Regions from separate parts of the Aeromicrobium sp. Leaf245 genome, predicted to be linked through region 1. Evidence: predicted binding sites of a transcription regulator. Region 1 holds the regulator's gene; each other region holds the start of a gene.
What was found. The regulator LexA, encoded in region 1, represses DNA repair genes until DNA is damaged. The targets are predictions, from matches to a motif close to TCGAACANNTGTTCGA.
Positions count from the first base shown of each region.

Region 2: the regulator LexA is predicted to act here: its motif matches at 2,676-2,691, upstream of NBW76_RS01390 (HNH endonuclease signature motif containing protein).
Region 3: the regulator LexA is predicted to act here: its motif matches at 3,118-3,133, upstream of NBW76_RS03140 (HNH endonuclease signature motif containing protein).

Region 1 covers NZ_OW824151.1:2,438,049-2,442,957, reverse strand. Annotated here, with positions in the region: gene NBW76_RS11960 (hypothetical protein) at 1-1,902, shown strand, start outside; gene lexA (transcriptional repressor LexA) at 2,002-2,778, opposite strand; gene NBW76_RS11950 (LysM domain-containing protein) at 3,158-3,547, shown strand; gene NBW76_RS11945 (type 1 glutamine amidotransferase) at 3,573-4,319, shown strand; gene NBW76_RS11940 (VOC family protein) at 4,330-4,743, opposite strand.
Region 2 covers NZ_OW824151.1:292,817-297,725, forward strand. Annotated here, with positions in the region: gene NBW76_RS01380 (aminoglycoside phosphotransferase) at 1-672, shown strand, start outside; gene glgB (1,4-alpha-glucan branching protein GlgB) at 674-2,578, shown strand; gene NBW76_RS01390 (HNH endonuclease signature motif containing protein) at 2,742-4,076, shown strand; gene NBW76_RS01395 (arginine deiminase) at 4,271-4,909, shown strand, end outside.
Region 3 covers NZ_OW824151.1:634,005-638,913, forward strand. Annotated here, with positions in the region: gene NBW76_RS03125 (2'-5' RNA ligase family protein) at 1-9, shown strand, start outside; gene NBW76_RS03130 (SDR family NAD(P)-dependent oxidoreductase) at 109-864, opposite strand; gene NBW76_RS03135 (TetR/AcrR family transcriptional regulator) at 1,024-1,578, shown strand; gene NBW76_RS03140 (HNH endonuclease signature motif containing protein) at 1,733-3,067, opposite strand; gene NBW76_RS03145 (ABC transporter permease) at 3,183-4,909, opposite strand, start outside.

The DNA of each region.
Region 1 (4,909 bases):
ACCGCCGTCCTGCTGTCTGCCGTGCTCGTCGCGACGGGCGCCCTCGTCGGGCTGAGCGCCTCCACCGCCCAGGCCGCGACCGGAATCGAGGCGCGGTCGAACATCGTCGCCGTCGGCTCGCCCAACTCGGCCGGACACCGTCCGGTCAAGATCTACGCGCGCTGCAACGGGTCGAAGACCTGCTCCGGTCGTGCGGCGATCCTGGGCCAGACCCGGTACGTCAACTGGCCGTACAGCATCAAGGGCAACAGTGCGGGCTACATCACCGTCTACTGGCTGGGCGACGAGGGCAACACGGCTCCGACGGGCCTCGGCTCTGCCCCCGGCCAGCAGGGGACCACCTTCGAGCGCACGCTGCGGGTCTACCCCTCGGGTGCCTCGGCGCGTGACAAGACCATCACGCTGGAGCGGACCCAGGCCAGCCGGAACCTCAAGGGCACCGTGTCGGGCCCCGGCCTCGGCAGCCGCGTGACCGACGTGCAGGTGACCAGCTGGAACGTCAGCGGACTCGTCTCGCGTCGTCTCAAGACCGTCGACGTCGCGTCGAACGGCACCTACGACTTCGGCGCCGTCTCGCTCGGCACCAACAACGCCGCGTCCTACGGCTACCGGCTGAGCATCCGGGCGCGGGTCGACGGCACGGTCCGCGAGTGGTTCTGGCGCGGCACCGACGGACGGCCCACCGGCGGCGGCAAGCGCGTCAGCGAGGCGCACGCGGCCTCGGTGACCAAGTACAACGACTTCGTGGCCGACTTCCGGTTCGGCCGGATCGCCGGCACGCTCAGCGGGGCCGGGTCCACCGGCACCGACGTGCGTGTGATCGCCCCGCCCGTCACCCGGCCGACGCGCGCCTCGGACCTGCGCGGTCTCGACGTGCCCTTCTGTGCCAACGAGTACGGCGCCGACACGACGTCGGGGTCCGGCGGCTACGACATCACGTTCCTCCCGGTGAGCCAGAACGGCGACTCGCGCTACCTCGTCTCGCACGAGGGCACCAACCGGGCCGGCGTCATCACGACGGGCGGGCGCCAGTACGCCAGCTGCAACGCCGCCACGAAGTACACCTACTCCGCGAGCGACGACGACCTGATCTCCTACGGCACCGGCGGCCTGTCGGCCGCCATCTCCGCCAACCTCGACTCCGGCAAGCACGCGCTCGGCTTCGACACCGACGCGACCTACACGTCGTCGATCAAGCCGCACGACACCTGGACAACGGTCCGCGAGTACGTGCCCGGCACCAAGATCCTGGACCGCCCGATCATCACGGCCGGCCACGCCAACTCCTCGGGCTTCAAGCAGTTCGAGGGTCTGCGCAACGGCAAGTACTGGGTCGAGGTCGGGCGACGGACGGGCTGTTCTGCCTGGTACCCCAGCATCTACAAGGACAACTACCTCTACCACAAGGGTGGCGAGCGCGGCAGCGAGCGCTGGAAGACCGTCAACGGCGCCTACCCCGAGTACGAGACGTCGTACCGCTACGGCTTCAAGGCCAAGAAGCCGCCGAGCGGCTACAAGGGCTGGATGTACCGCGACGCCTGCGTGGCGCAGAGCGCCGGTGACTACAAGCTCGTCACCATCAACAACGGCGACGCCACGTCGAACACCTCCAAGCTGCGCAAGGGCGCCACGATCTCGGGCAAGGTCTCGCGGATCGGCGGCAAGAGCAACAAGGAGATGCTGGTCTCGGTGTACTCCACGCAGGGCGTGCTCGTGATGCGCTCGGCGTACACGAGCTCCTCGGGCCGCTTCGTCATCCGCGGCCTCGAGTCGGGCAACTACCGGGTCCTGGTCAACGGTGACTCGTGGCGCGGCATCGGTCGCACCCACAAGGGCACGCAGACCAAGCGGGTCACGGCCGGCAAGTCCTACAGCGTGGGCACGCTCAACTTCCGCAGCTGAGCACAGCTCGCCCGGCACCGCTCGGGCGCCGACGCACCACGAGGCCCTCTCCCGTGAACGGGAGAGGGCCTCGTGGGTGATGAGCGCTGACGGTGGGTGTCAGAGGCGGCGCAGCACCGTCGTGACCTTGCCCAGGATCGTGGCGTGGTTGCCGTCGATGGGGGAGTAGTCGTCGTTGTGCGGCAGCAGCCAGATCTGGCCGTCCTTGCGCTGGAACGTCTTGACCGTGGCCTCGCCGTCGAGCATGGCGGCGACGATCTCGCCGTTCTCGGCGACCGGCTGCTGGCGGACGACCACGTAGTCGCCGTCGCAGATCGCCGCGTCGACCATGGAGTCGCCGCGCACCTCGAGCAGGAACAGCGTGCCGTCGCCGACGAGGGAGCGGGGGAGCGGGAAGATCTCCTCGACCTGCTCCTCGGCCAGGATCGGACCGCCCGCGGCGATGCGACCGAGCATGGGCACGTAGGTGGCCTCGGGGCGCTGGTCGCCGAAGCCGGTCTCGTCGACCTCGGAGTCGTCGGCCGAGCTGAGCGTGCGCCGCGCCTTGACCACCTCGGGCAGGAAGATCTCGATCGCGCGCGGGCGATTCGGGTCGCGCTTGACGTAGCCGAGGCGCTCGAGGACCCGCAGCTGGTGGGCGACCGAGGAGGTGCTGGCCAGGCCGACGGCGCCACCGATCTCGCGCATGCTGGGCGGGTAGCCGCGCTGCTCGATCTGGTCGCGCATGAAGTGCAGGATCTTCTGCTGCCGGCCGGTGAGGCCGGTCATCTCGTCGACGGGACCGTCGGGCAGCTCACGCACGGAGTTGCGTGAACCCTTCGGGCGGCCCCGACGCGGCGCGTCGGCGGAGGGGTCGAGGGTGCTGTCGTCGCTCATGATGCCCACGCTAGACCTCTGCGCGGACGTTTACAAACACATGTTCGACAGCGTGTCGCGCGTTCGAACGGCGCGCTCGATGGTTCCGCGACGGCGCTCGGGACGCCGTCAGGCGCGTGCGACGCGTCACAGTCGAACATGGTGTCGAAGATTCTTTCACTGGAATGACGGGCAATCCTGCTGTCCGTTCGGATTCCTGTTCGAAAGGGGGCTGCTTTTGTCGGCGCCTTCCCCTACTGTCGTACACGTGTTCGATCGAACATCTGTTCGTCGGATCCGCGGAGCACCACCGCCCCCGGAGCATCGACCTTCGAATGACATCGGCAGGTGCTCGATCGACACACCAAGACTCCTTCCTCTCCCTTCCCCGGAGGTCACCATGAGCACCATCACCGTCTACGAGACCAGCCGCTTCGCCCCGTCGTTCTCCCGTGGGATCGCCGCGGCTCCGCGCAGCACCACCGAGCCGGCTGCGGTCCGGCTGACCCGTCGGGGCCGCCTCGTGCTCCTGCTCGCCGTGATCGCGGCGCTGGCGGTCACGGTCGTCGCTCTCGGCTCCTCCACCGTCGCCACCTCAGACGCGGGCGCGGTTCCCGCCACCACGGTCGTCACCGTGCAGGAGGGGCAGACGCTCTGGCAGATCGCCGCCGACGCCAACCCCGAGGGCGACGTGCGCGACACGGTCGACGACATCATGCGCATGAACTCGCTGCCGAGCGCCGGTGCGCTGCAGCTCGGCTCCGACCTCGCGGTGCCCGTCTACGAGTGACGGGCCCGTCCGGCACCATGGGGGCATGAACGACGCCTCCACCAACCCGGGCCCGACGCCGGCGGACCGCCCTCTGCAGGTCCACGTGCTGGCCGATGACACCGACCGCTCCGGTGGCTACGTCACGGAGCGGCTGCGGGAGCACGGCGCCGAGCTGACCTGGATCGACCGCGACACGATCGACTCCCCGTGGTCGGCGACCGGTGTCGACCTGGTCCTCAGCCTCGGCTCGGAGCGCTCGGCGCACGAGCCCCGCTGGGCCCACGTGGTGGAGGCGGAGTCCGACGTCGTGCGGGTGGCGCTCGGGTCGGGCGTCCCCGTGATGGCCATCTGCTACGGCGCCCAGCTCGTGGCCCGTGCCCTCGGCGGCACGTCGTACCGCGGCGACGGTGCCGAGATCGGGTGGCGCCGCGTCGACACGCTCGACGAGGTCCTCTGCCCCGAGGGGCCGTGGGGCCAGTTCCACCAGGACGTGCTGAGCCCGCCGCCCACGGCGCGCGTGATCGGCAGCTCGTGGTTCGGCCCGCAGTGCTTCGTCGACGAGGCCTTCGGCGCCCGCGTGATCGCCTGGCAGTTCCACCCCGAGGTGACTCCGGAGACCTTCAGCCGCTGGGTCGACGAGAGCGCCGACCTCGTGCGGGTGAGCGGGTCGGAGCCCAGCGAGCTGAAGCGTCAGGCGCTCGCGAACGCGACGCGCAGCCGTCTCGCCGCGTTCGCGCTCGTCGACGCCGCGCTCGACCACCTCGGCGTGTCGGTGCCCCGCCCCGTGTGAGGGTCGGCCGCTACTGGCTCGCGGCGAGGTTGACCAGCCAGGCCACGCCGAAGCGGTCGTTCAGCAGGCCGAACTCGTCGCCCCACGGTGCACGCTCGAGCGGTGCCACGATCTCGGCGCCCTCGCTGAGTCCGGCCCAGTAGTCGCGGATGCGGGGATCGTCGCCGTTGAGGGTGACGTTGATGGCCGTGCCCATCGACGGCTGGTCGCCGCCCGGGGGAGTGTCGGAGGCCATCAGGTCGAAGCCGGCGTCGGTGACAAGGTGCCCGTGCATCAGCAGGTCGACAACGGCTGGGTCGTCGGACATTCCGCCCTCGCCGAAGGTCATCGCCTCGATCGTCCCGCCGAAGACGGACTGGTAGAACTCGAGCGCCTCGCGGGACTCGTCGCGGAAGTTCAGGTACGGGTTCAGTCGCATGGTCATGCGGTCATCGTCCTCCCTTTTGTTCCTGAGAGGAAGAGAATCCGGTGAGAGCCTTTCGGGACCGGGTACGTCCTGGGCGAGGAGGGGGTGGTTCCACCTCGGACGCACCGGGACACGCCGTGACACCTGGGACTCGTGTGACTCGAGAGGCCGCTGACCTGCGCAA
Region 2 (4,909 bases), 1.3 Mb from region 1:
GACCTGGGCGGCGACTTCGCCGGGGAGGCGTACCGGCTGGGCCGGGCCGTGGCCGACGTGCACGCCGACCTCGCCCGCGCCCTGGGCACCGAGCCGGCGGCCGACGACGACCTCGAGCGCACCGTGGCGGCCATGGAGGCACGGCTCGACCGCGTCGCTGCCGAGGTCGACGACCTGGCGCCCCACGTCGACGGGATCCGCGAGGCGTTCCACCGCTTGCACGGCATCGAGCTGACCCTGCCGCTCCAGCCCGTGCACGGCGACCTGCACCTCGGCCAGGTGCTCCGCACCGTCCACGGCTGGCTGCTGCTCGACTTCGAGGGCGAGCCCGCCTCGAGCCTGGCCGAGCGGTCGGCGCTGCGCTCGCCCCTGCGCGACGTCGCCGGCATGCTGCGCTCGTTCGACTACGCGGCCCAGCAGCTGCTCGTGGGCCAGCCCGCCGACGAGGAGCAGACCGAGCGGGCCGCGGCCTGGGCGCGCCACAACCGGCTGGCGTTCTGCGACGGCTACGCCAAGGCGGCCGGCCGCGATCCACGCGACGACGCCGACCTGCTGCGCGGCCTCGAGCTCGACAAGGCCGTCTACGAGGCGTCCTACGAGCACGCCAACCGACCCGACTGGTCGAGCGTCCCGCTGGGGTCGATCGCCCGGATCCTGCGTGAGGGTGAGTGACATGAGCGAGTCCACGACGAGCTGGCCCCCCGCGGTGGGTGACCTCGACCTGCACCTGGTGGCCGAGGGCCGCCACGAGCGGCTCTGGGAGGTCCTCGGTGCGCACGTGCGCACGCACGAGGGGCCGTCCGGGCCGGTGGGCGGGACCTCCTTCGCCGTCTGGGCGCCGAACGCGCAGGCCGTGCAGGTCGTCGGCGACTTCAACGGCTGGGACGGCGGGGCCCACGCGATGCGGGCCCTCGGCGGTTCGGGCGTGTGGGACCTCTTCGTCCCGGACGTCGGCGCGGGCGCGCGCTACAAGTTCCGCCTCCAGGGTCCCGACGGTGCGTGGCACGAGAAGGCCGACCCGCTCGCCTTCGGCACCGAGGTCCCCCCGGCCACGGCGTCCGTCGTCGTGGAGCCGCAGCACCGCTGGCGCGACGACGCGTGGGTGGCCCGACGCGACGCGACCGCGTGGCTCGAGGCGCCGGTGAGCGTGTACGAGGTGCACCTCGGGTCGTGGCGACCGGGGCTGTCCTACCGGGAGCTGGCCGACGAGCTCGGCGACTACCTCGTCGAGATGGGCTTCACCCATGTCGAGCTCATGCCCGTGGCCGAGCACCCGTTCGGCGGGTCCTGGGGCTACCAGGTCACGTCGTACTACGCCCCCACGTCGCGCTTCGGCTCCCCCGACGACTTCCGCTGGTTCGTCGACGAGCTCCACCAGCGCGGCATCGGCGTGATCGTCGACTGGGTGCCCGCGCACTTCCCGCGCGACGAGTGGGCCCTCGCCCGCTTCGACGGCACCCCGCTGTACGAGCACCCCGACCCGCGTCGCGGCGAGCAGCCCGACTGGGGCACCTACGTCTTCGACTTCGGCCGCAACGAGGTGCGCAACTTCCTCGTGGCCAACGCGCTCTACTGGCTCGAGGAGTTCCACCTCGACGGGCTGCGCGTCGACGCCGTCGCCTCGATGCTCTACCTGGACTACTCGCGCAACGACGGCGAGTGGGTGCCCAACAAGCACGGCGGTCGCGAGAACCTCGAGGCCGTGCAGCTGCTGCAGGAGCTCAACGCCACGGTCTACAAGCACCACCCCGGCGTGATGATGATCGCCGAGGAGTCCACCGCGTGGCCCGGCGTCAGCGCGCCCACCGACGCCGGCGGTCTCGGCTTCGGCCTCAAGTGGAACATGGGCTGGATGCACGACACGTTGTCCTACCTGGGGCAGGATCCCGTGCACCGCTCGTACCACCACGGCGAGATGACCTTCGCGATCGACTACGCCTGGACGGAGAACTTCGTCCTGCCGCTCTCGCACGACGAGGTCGTGCACGGCAAGGGCTCGCTGTGGGGCCGGATGCCCGGCGACGCCTGGAACAAGGCGGCCGGCGTGCGCGCGCTGCTGGCCTTCATGTGGGCGCACCCCGGCAAGCAGATGCTGTTCATGGGCGGGGAGTTCGGCCAGGAGGGCGAGTGGGCCGAGTCGCGCGGTCTCGACTGGCACGCGCTGGAGGACCCGCTGCACGCCGGTGTGCTCGAGCTGGTCAGCGACCTCAACCTCACCTACCGCGACACCCCGGCCCTGTTCACGGCCGACGCGCGTCCCGAGGGCTTCCGGTGGATCGACGCCTCCGACACCCAGGGCAACGTCATCTGCTTCCTGCGGATCGGCTCGGACGGCTCGCAGCTGGCCTGCCTGGCCAACTTCTCCGGCAGCCCCCACCACGACTACCGGGTGGGCCTGCCCCTGCCCGGCACGTGGCGCGAGGTGCTGAACACCGACGCCGAGTCCTACGGCGGCTCCGGCGTCGGCAACCTCGGCAGCGTCGAGGCCGAGATGGTGCCGCACCACGGGTTCGCGGCATCCGCCGAGGTCCAGCTGCCCCCGGCCGGGGTGCTCTGGCTGGTGCCCGAGCAGCAGTAGGTCGGGCCCGGTCCGCGCCCTGCGCACCACCCTTCGGCCCCGCTCCGCACGGAGTGGGGCCGAAGGTCTGTGGACCGCCGGGACGTTCTGCTTGTATTCGAACATGTGCTTGTTTGTTGTCTCATTCTATCTCTAGAATGGGGGTAGATCAGCAGGAGGAAGCATGAGCGTCGTCGCACTCGACACCCACCCGGTGCCGTCGTGCGTGCACGGACTCCACGCCCTGCTCGACACGGTCTCCACCGCGGCGTGGGACGGCCTGGACCCCGCCGAGGTCCGACGGCTCCTGGCCGAGATCGGTCGCGCCGAAGCTCGGTTGTCGGCCCACAAGATGGCCGCCGCCCGGGTACTGGAGAAGGCCCGCAAGGCCGCGGCGAACGGTGACGGACCACGCCCCGGGGCGGGCACCTCGACCGGCGCGACGATCTCGTTCGACTTCGGTGGGGACCGCAGCGGCGCCGACGCGCTCGTGAACACCGCGCAGCGGATCGAGGAGCAGACCACCCTCATCGAGAACGCGCTCGCCGCCGGAGTGATCAGCACCAAGCAGGCCGACCTCATCTCCCGCGCCCTGGCCAATCTGCCCGACGACGTGACCGCAGAACAGCGTCAGCGATGCGAAGAGACTTTGCTGAAGGACGCGCAGAAGCTGACGCTCAAGGACCTGCGCCGCAGGGCCGCCCGGATCACCGAGGCCTACCGCAAGACGACCGATGAGGTCGACGCCGACGAGGACGAGATCCTCCGTCGCCGCGAAGACGAAGCCCGCAAGAAGACGTCGTTCTCCATGTGGGACAACAACGACGGCACCGTCACCGGACGCTTTACCCTCCCCGAAGCCCAGGGCGCGATGCTGAAGACCGCGCTCGACGCCCTCGCAGCCCCGCACCAGAAGGTCGGGACCGTCAACGCCGCCACCGGCGGGATGGACGAAGTGGGATTCGGCCAGTCCTACCCCCAGCGCCTCGGGCACGCCTTCGCCACCCTGATCGAGCACCTGCCCGCCGACCGCCTCCCCACCAACGGTGGCGTCAGCGCTGTCGTGACCGTGAACCTCGACCTCGACACCTTGATGGGCGGCATCAAGGCCGCCGGCCTCTCTGACGGCACCCGGATCAGCGCCGGCGAAGCCCGCCGGCTCGCCTGCTCGGCCCAGATCGTCCCGATGGTCCTCAACGGCAAGCCTCTCCCCCTCGACCTTGGCTCCGCCAATCGGTACTTCAACCGGTCATCCCGCCGGGCGATGGAGAAGCGCGACGGCGGATGCACCACACCAGGTTGCGATCGTGACGCCCGGTGGACCGAGGCTCACCACCTCAACCCCTATGCCATCTCCAAGACCACCGACATCAGAGACGGCGCACTGCTCTGCCCGTTCCACCACCACCGAGCCCACGAACAGGGCTGGGTCGGGAGGATCAACCCCGACGACGGACACGTCGAGTGGAAGCTCCCAGGCTCCGACACCTGGCAACGCAACACCCGCTGGCGACCCTGAACCCCGTCCCATCACGACACCCCGACCAAACCATCGGGGCACTCGTGCTGCCCAGCGACCGCTGAACCGCCCAGGACTGGTCTCGATACACCTCCCCTCGCTGGCGCTCGTGGAGGCACTCGACCACCGGGTCGGGATCGGCGCCGCGGCACTGTGCCGCGACCACCCGGCCGGCTGCACCTAGGCTGACGACCATGACGACGTGGGGTGCATCGAGCGAGGTCGGACGTCTGCGGACGGTCATGCTGCACCGGCCGGGCCAGGAGCTGGCGCGGCTGACGCCACGCAACAACGACTCGCTGCTGTTCGACGGCATCCCGTGGCTGGGGCGCGCGCAGGACGAGCACGACGCGTTCGCGCAGGCGCTGCGCGACCACGACGTCGAGGTGCTGTACCTCGTGGAGCTGCTCGTCGAGACGCTCGAGCAGCCCGAGGCGCGGGCCGAGATCATCGCCAGCACCACGGCCACGCTGCACCTCGGCGACAGCCTGCGCCGCTACCTCGTGTCGGCGCTGACCGACCTGCCTGCCGACGAGCTGGCCGCGGTCGTCACCGCCGGCCTGCGCAACGACGAGATCGCGCACCGCAGCATCGTCACGAGCCTGCTGCGCCCCGACGACTTCCTCGTGGACCCGCTGCCCAACCTGCTGTTCACGCGCGACTCCTCGGTGTGGCTGCCGGACCGGGTGGCCGTGACCAGCCTGGCCATGCCGGCCCGCGTGCGCGAGACGCAGCTGACCGGGCTGATCTACACCCACCACCCGCGGTTCGCCGGCGCCGAGCGCGTCCACGGCCCGCACCTGGAGCACCTCGAGGGCGGCGACGTGCTGCTG
Region 3 (4,909 bases), 1.7 Mb from region 1:
GACGCGTGAGGGCGGGGCCGGCACGACGCCTCTCCAGGGGATGACGACACGTCGCGCCGGCGATCGTGGGCCCGGTCGACCGTGCGACGCCGGCCCGGGCCGCGCTGCCTACTGGGCGGCGTACCCGCCGTCGACCAGGTGGTAGCTGCCCGTCACGAACGTGGCCGCGTCCGAGGCGAGGAACGCCACGAGCGACGCGACCTCCTCGGGGGTGCCGAGGCGGCCTGTCGCGTGCTTGGCGGCGAGGGCGGCCTGCGCATCGTCGTCGAGGTTGGCCTCGAGCAGCGGGGTGCTGATGAAGCCGGGGCCGACGACCGTCACGCGGACCCCGTCGGCGCTGTGCTCGAGTGCTGCGTTCTTCGTCAGGCCGACGAGTGCGTGCTTCGTGGTGACGTAGGCCGAGGAGCCGGCGATGCCGACTGAGCCGAGCACCGATCCCATGTTGACGATCGCGCCGCCGCCGGCGTCCGTGATGGCGGGGACCTGTGCGCGCATGCCGTAGAAGACGCCGTTGAGGTTGACGCCGACGACCTTCTCCCAGCTGTCGACGGGGTAGCTGCCGACGGGCTCGGCGGCACCGCCGATGCCGGCGTTGTTGACGGCGATCCGCAGCGGTGCCATCTCCTGGGCTGCCGCGACGGCGGCCTGGGCGACCGCGGGGTCGGCGGCGTCGCCGACGAAGGCGCGCGCGGTGCCGCCGGTGGTCTCGATCTCCTTCACGACCTGGTCGGCCGAGTCCTGTCGCAGGTCGTGGACGAGCACCGAGGCTCCGTTCGCGGCGAGCAGCAGGGCCACGGACCGGCCGATGCCGGAGCCGGCGCCGGTCACGATCGCGGAACGGTCCGCGACGTCGTAGGTGGCCATGATGTCCTCACTTTCTGTCCGACACCTGTCGGACAAATTTCATCCTACAACTGTCGGATAGACTTGCCCAGCGATGTGACGAACGAGACCGGGGCAGTCCCGGCGACGTCGGTGAGGAGGGGTTCCATGGACGCGAGAGCCCGACGTAGCCGTGACCGGTTGTTCGCTGCCGTCCTTGCCCTCGCGGCCGAGACGCCCGTCGAGCAGCTGAGCGTCACCGAGGTGGCCCGCCGTGCCGACGTGCATCGCTCGACGTTCTACGAGCACGCGTCCACGCCGGACGGACTGCTGCGTGCCGCGCTCCTGGCCGAGCTCGACGGCCTGCGCGCCGATCTCCTCCACGACCCCGGCCGAGGCACCGACGCGGCCGTGGTGGAGACGACACGACGGGTCCTGGAGCACGTCCTGAGGCACCTGCCCGTGTACCGACGTGGCCTGGCCGACGACGCGGGAGCCGGAGGTCTGCACGCCATGCTCGGCGAGCACTTCCTCGGATCCTCGCGGCAGCTGCTCGAGGAGGGCCGCCTCTCGCTGCCCACCGACGTCCCCGGTGCCGACCCGGACGTCGTCGCCGACGCGGCCCTGCGCCTCATCGCGCTCGGGACGGTCGGCGTCATCCGGTCGTGGATCGACCTGCCCGACCCGGACGCGGCGGCGTTCACGGCGATCTACGATCGGCTCGTGCCGGACTGGTGGTCGCAGCTCGACCGATGACCGGGCCGTCCGATCCTGCCGGCTGTCGATGGCCGAGTGCCTCCACGAGCGCCGGCGAGGGGAGGGGTGTCGAGACCACTCCGGGCGGTTCAGTGGTGGCTGGGCAGCACGCCTGCCCCGACCGATGGGTCGGGGTGTGGTGGTGGGTGTGGGTTCAGGGTCGCCAGCGGGTGTTGCGTTGCCAGGTCTCGGATCCTGGTGTCTTCCACTCGACGTGGCCGTCGTCGGGGTTGATCCGTCCGATCCAGCCTTGTTCGTGTGCTCGGTGGTGGTGGAACGGACAGAGCAGTGCCCCGTCGCGGATGTCGGTGGTCTTGGAGATCGCGTACGGATTCAGGTGATGAGCCTCGGTCCACCTGGCGTCACGGTCGCAACCGGGTGTGGTGCATCCGCCGTCTCTCTTCTCCATCGCCCGGCGGGACGACCGATTGAAGTACCGGTTGGCGGAGCCAAGGTCGAGGGGGAGCGGCTTGCCGTTGAGGACCATCGGGACGATCTGGGCGCTGCAGGCGAGCCGGCGGGCTTCGCCGGCGCTGATGCGGGTGCCGTCCGACAGCCCGGCGGCCTTGACGCCGCCCATCAAAGTGTCGAGATCGAGATTCACGGTCACCACGGCGGACACGCCGCCGTTGGACGGGAGCTGGTCGGCGGGAAGGTGCTCGACGAGGGTGGCGAAGGCGTGCCCGAGGCGCTGGGGGTAGGTCTGCCCGAACCCCACCTCGTCGTGCTCGCCGGTGGCGGCGTTGACCGTTCCGACCTTCTGGTGGGGTGCGGCCAACGCGTCGAGCGCGGTCTTGAGCATCGCGCCCTGGGCCTCGGGGAGGGTGAACCGTCCGGTGACGGTGCCGTCGTTGTTGTCCCACATCGAGAAGCTGGTCTTGGCTCGCGCGGCTTCTTCCTTCTTGCGGAGGAGCTCGTCCTCGTCGGCGTCGACCTCGTCGACGGTCTTGCGGTAGGTCTCGGTGATCCGGGCGGCCCTGCGGCGCAGGTCCTTGAGGGTGAGCTTCTGCGCGTCCTTGAGCAGGGTCTTCTCACACATCAGGCGTTGCTCGCTGGTGACGTCCTCGGGCAGCTTCGCGAGGGCGCGGGAGAGGATGTCGGCCTGCTTCATCGTGATCTCGCCTGCCGCGAGGGCGGCTTCGGTGAGGGTGGTCTGCTCCTCGATCCGTTCGGCGGTGTTCACCAACGCGTCGGCGCCACTGCGGTCACCACCGAAGTCGATCGAGATCGTGGCTCCGGTGGAGGTGCCCGTTCCCGGTCGCGGTCCGTCACCGTTGGCTGCGGCCTTGCGGGCCTTCTCGAGCACACGTGCGGCGGCCATCTTGTGCGCGGCGACCTGGGACTCCAACCGGGACAGCTCACCGATCAACCGTCGGACCTCGCCGGTCTCCAGTCCGTCCCACGCACTCGTGGGGACCGCGGAGAACGACTCACGCGCGGAACGCACGCACGACGGCACCGGGTGGGTGTCGAGTGCGGCGACGCTCATGCTTCCTCCTGCTGGTCTACCCCCATTCTAGAGGGTAGATCAGACAGGAAACAAGCACACGTTCGAATACGTGGCGGAGGTCCCGGACCTCCGGGACCTCCGTCACGCCGATGCCTCAGTCGAGCGTCAGGCCCTCGGCCGGAGCCACCCGCGACGCACGTCGGGCGGGCAGGACGCAGGCCACGAGACCCGCCAGAGCGGCCACGACCACCACGGCCAGCAGCTGGTCCCACGGCGTGACGAGGGAGACGTCGGCGACAGCCGTCCGCACGACCGCGAGCGTCCCGAGCCAGCCGTAGGTCACGCCGACCGCCGTGCCCAGGACCGCGGCGACGAGCGCCAGCAACAAGCCCTCGGCGGCGAGCATGCGGCGCAGCTGGCGCCGGGTCAGGCCAAGGGCCCGCAGCAACGCGTGCTCACGGCCGCGCTCCAGGACCGACAGGCCGACGGTGTTGGCGATGCCCACCAGGGCGATGCCGACCGAGACGGCCAGCAGACCGAGGACCGACCACACCAGCACGTCGAGCTGCTTCTCGACCCATCCCCGCTGGGCGAGGGTGGACGTGAGCTCCAGGTCGGCGTCGCGGGCGACGGCGCCCAGGCTGCCGCTCAGCTCGTCGACGTCCACGCCGTCGTCGGCTCGCACCCAGACGGCCTGCGGCTCGATGCTGCCGCCGAGGGCCTCCAGCACGCCGGGCCCGGCCACGACGGACCGCCCCCACTCGCTGCCCACGAGCACCCGCTCGACGTCCACGGTGCGGCCGGCGCGCTCGAGCGTCATCGTCTCGGGGAACCCGGTCTCGGTGTCGGCCGAGACGTCCGGCGGGATGAACACCTCCAGGCGACCGGGTTCGACCAACCCACGACCTCGCGCCACCGACGAGGCGGCGGCGTCGGGCGCGAGCACGGGAACCTCGCCAACGCCCTCGAGCGTCGCGCGGACGCCGGGCACGGCCTCGGCGTCCTGGACGCCGCGAGTCGCTCGCACCGACTCGAGCGTGCCGGCCGAGACGGGTCCGTCACCGGTGAGCGCGACGTCGACCGGGTACTGCACCTTCAGCTCGTCGTCCATGGCTCCGCGGGCGCTGGCCATGCCGGTGAGCACCGCCGTGGTCAGGGTGACGCCGACGAGCAACGACGCCGTGGTGGCGGCGCTGCGGCGCGGGTTGCGCACCGCGTTGGCCGTGGCGAGGCGGGCGGCGAGACCGGTGCGGCCCAGGAGACGTCCGGCCACTCCCAGCATCGCCGGCACGAGCACGGGTCCGAGCGGCAGCACGCCGACGAACGACAGCATGCCGCCGGCCAGGAGGGGTGGCATGGACGTCTGCTGCACGGCGAGGGCGAGAGCCGCCGAGCCGGCGAGCACGGCCGCGACACCCAGGGCGACGCGGCCCTTGCCCGCACGGGTGCGCACGTCCGCGTCCATCGGCCGGAGCGCGGCGAGCGGGCTGACCCGCACCACGCGTCGGGTCGGCAGCCAGGCCGCCGTGACCGTCACGACGATGCCGCCGACGAAGGCCGCGACCATCCAGGTGGGGGACAACGACACGGTCCCCAGCAGACGACCTCCGGTCACCCCGCGCACCGCGGCGACGATGCCGTAGCCCGCCCCGGCGCCGGCGAGCACGCCGACCGTCGACGCGACCAGCGCCACGGCGAGGGACTCGACGCGGACCGAGCGGACGACCTGGCGCCGGGTCGCGCCGACGCAGCGCAGCAGGGCGAGGTCGCGGGTGCGCTGCGCGAAGAGGATGGTGAAGGTGTTCGCGATGACCAGGACCGCCACGAAGCCGGCGATGGCGGCGAACAGCAGCAGCACGTAGCTGATGACGTCGACTCCCT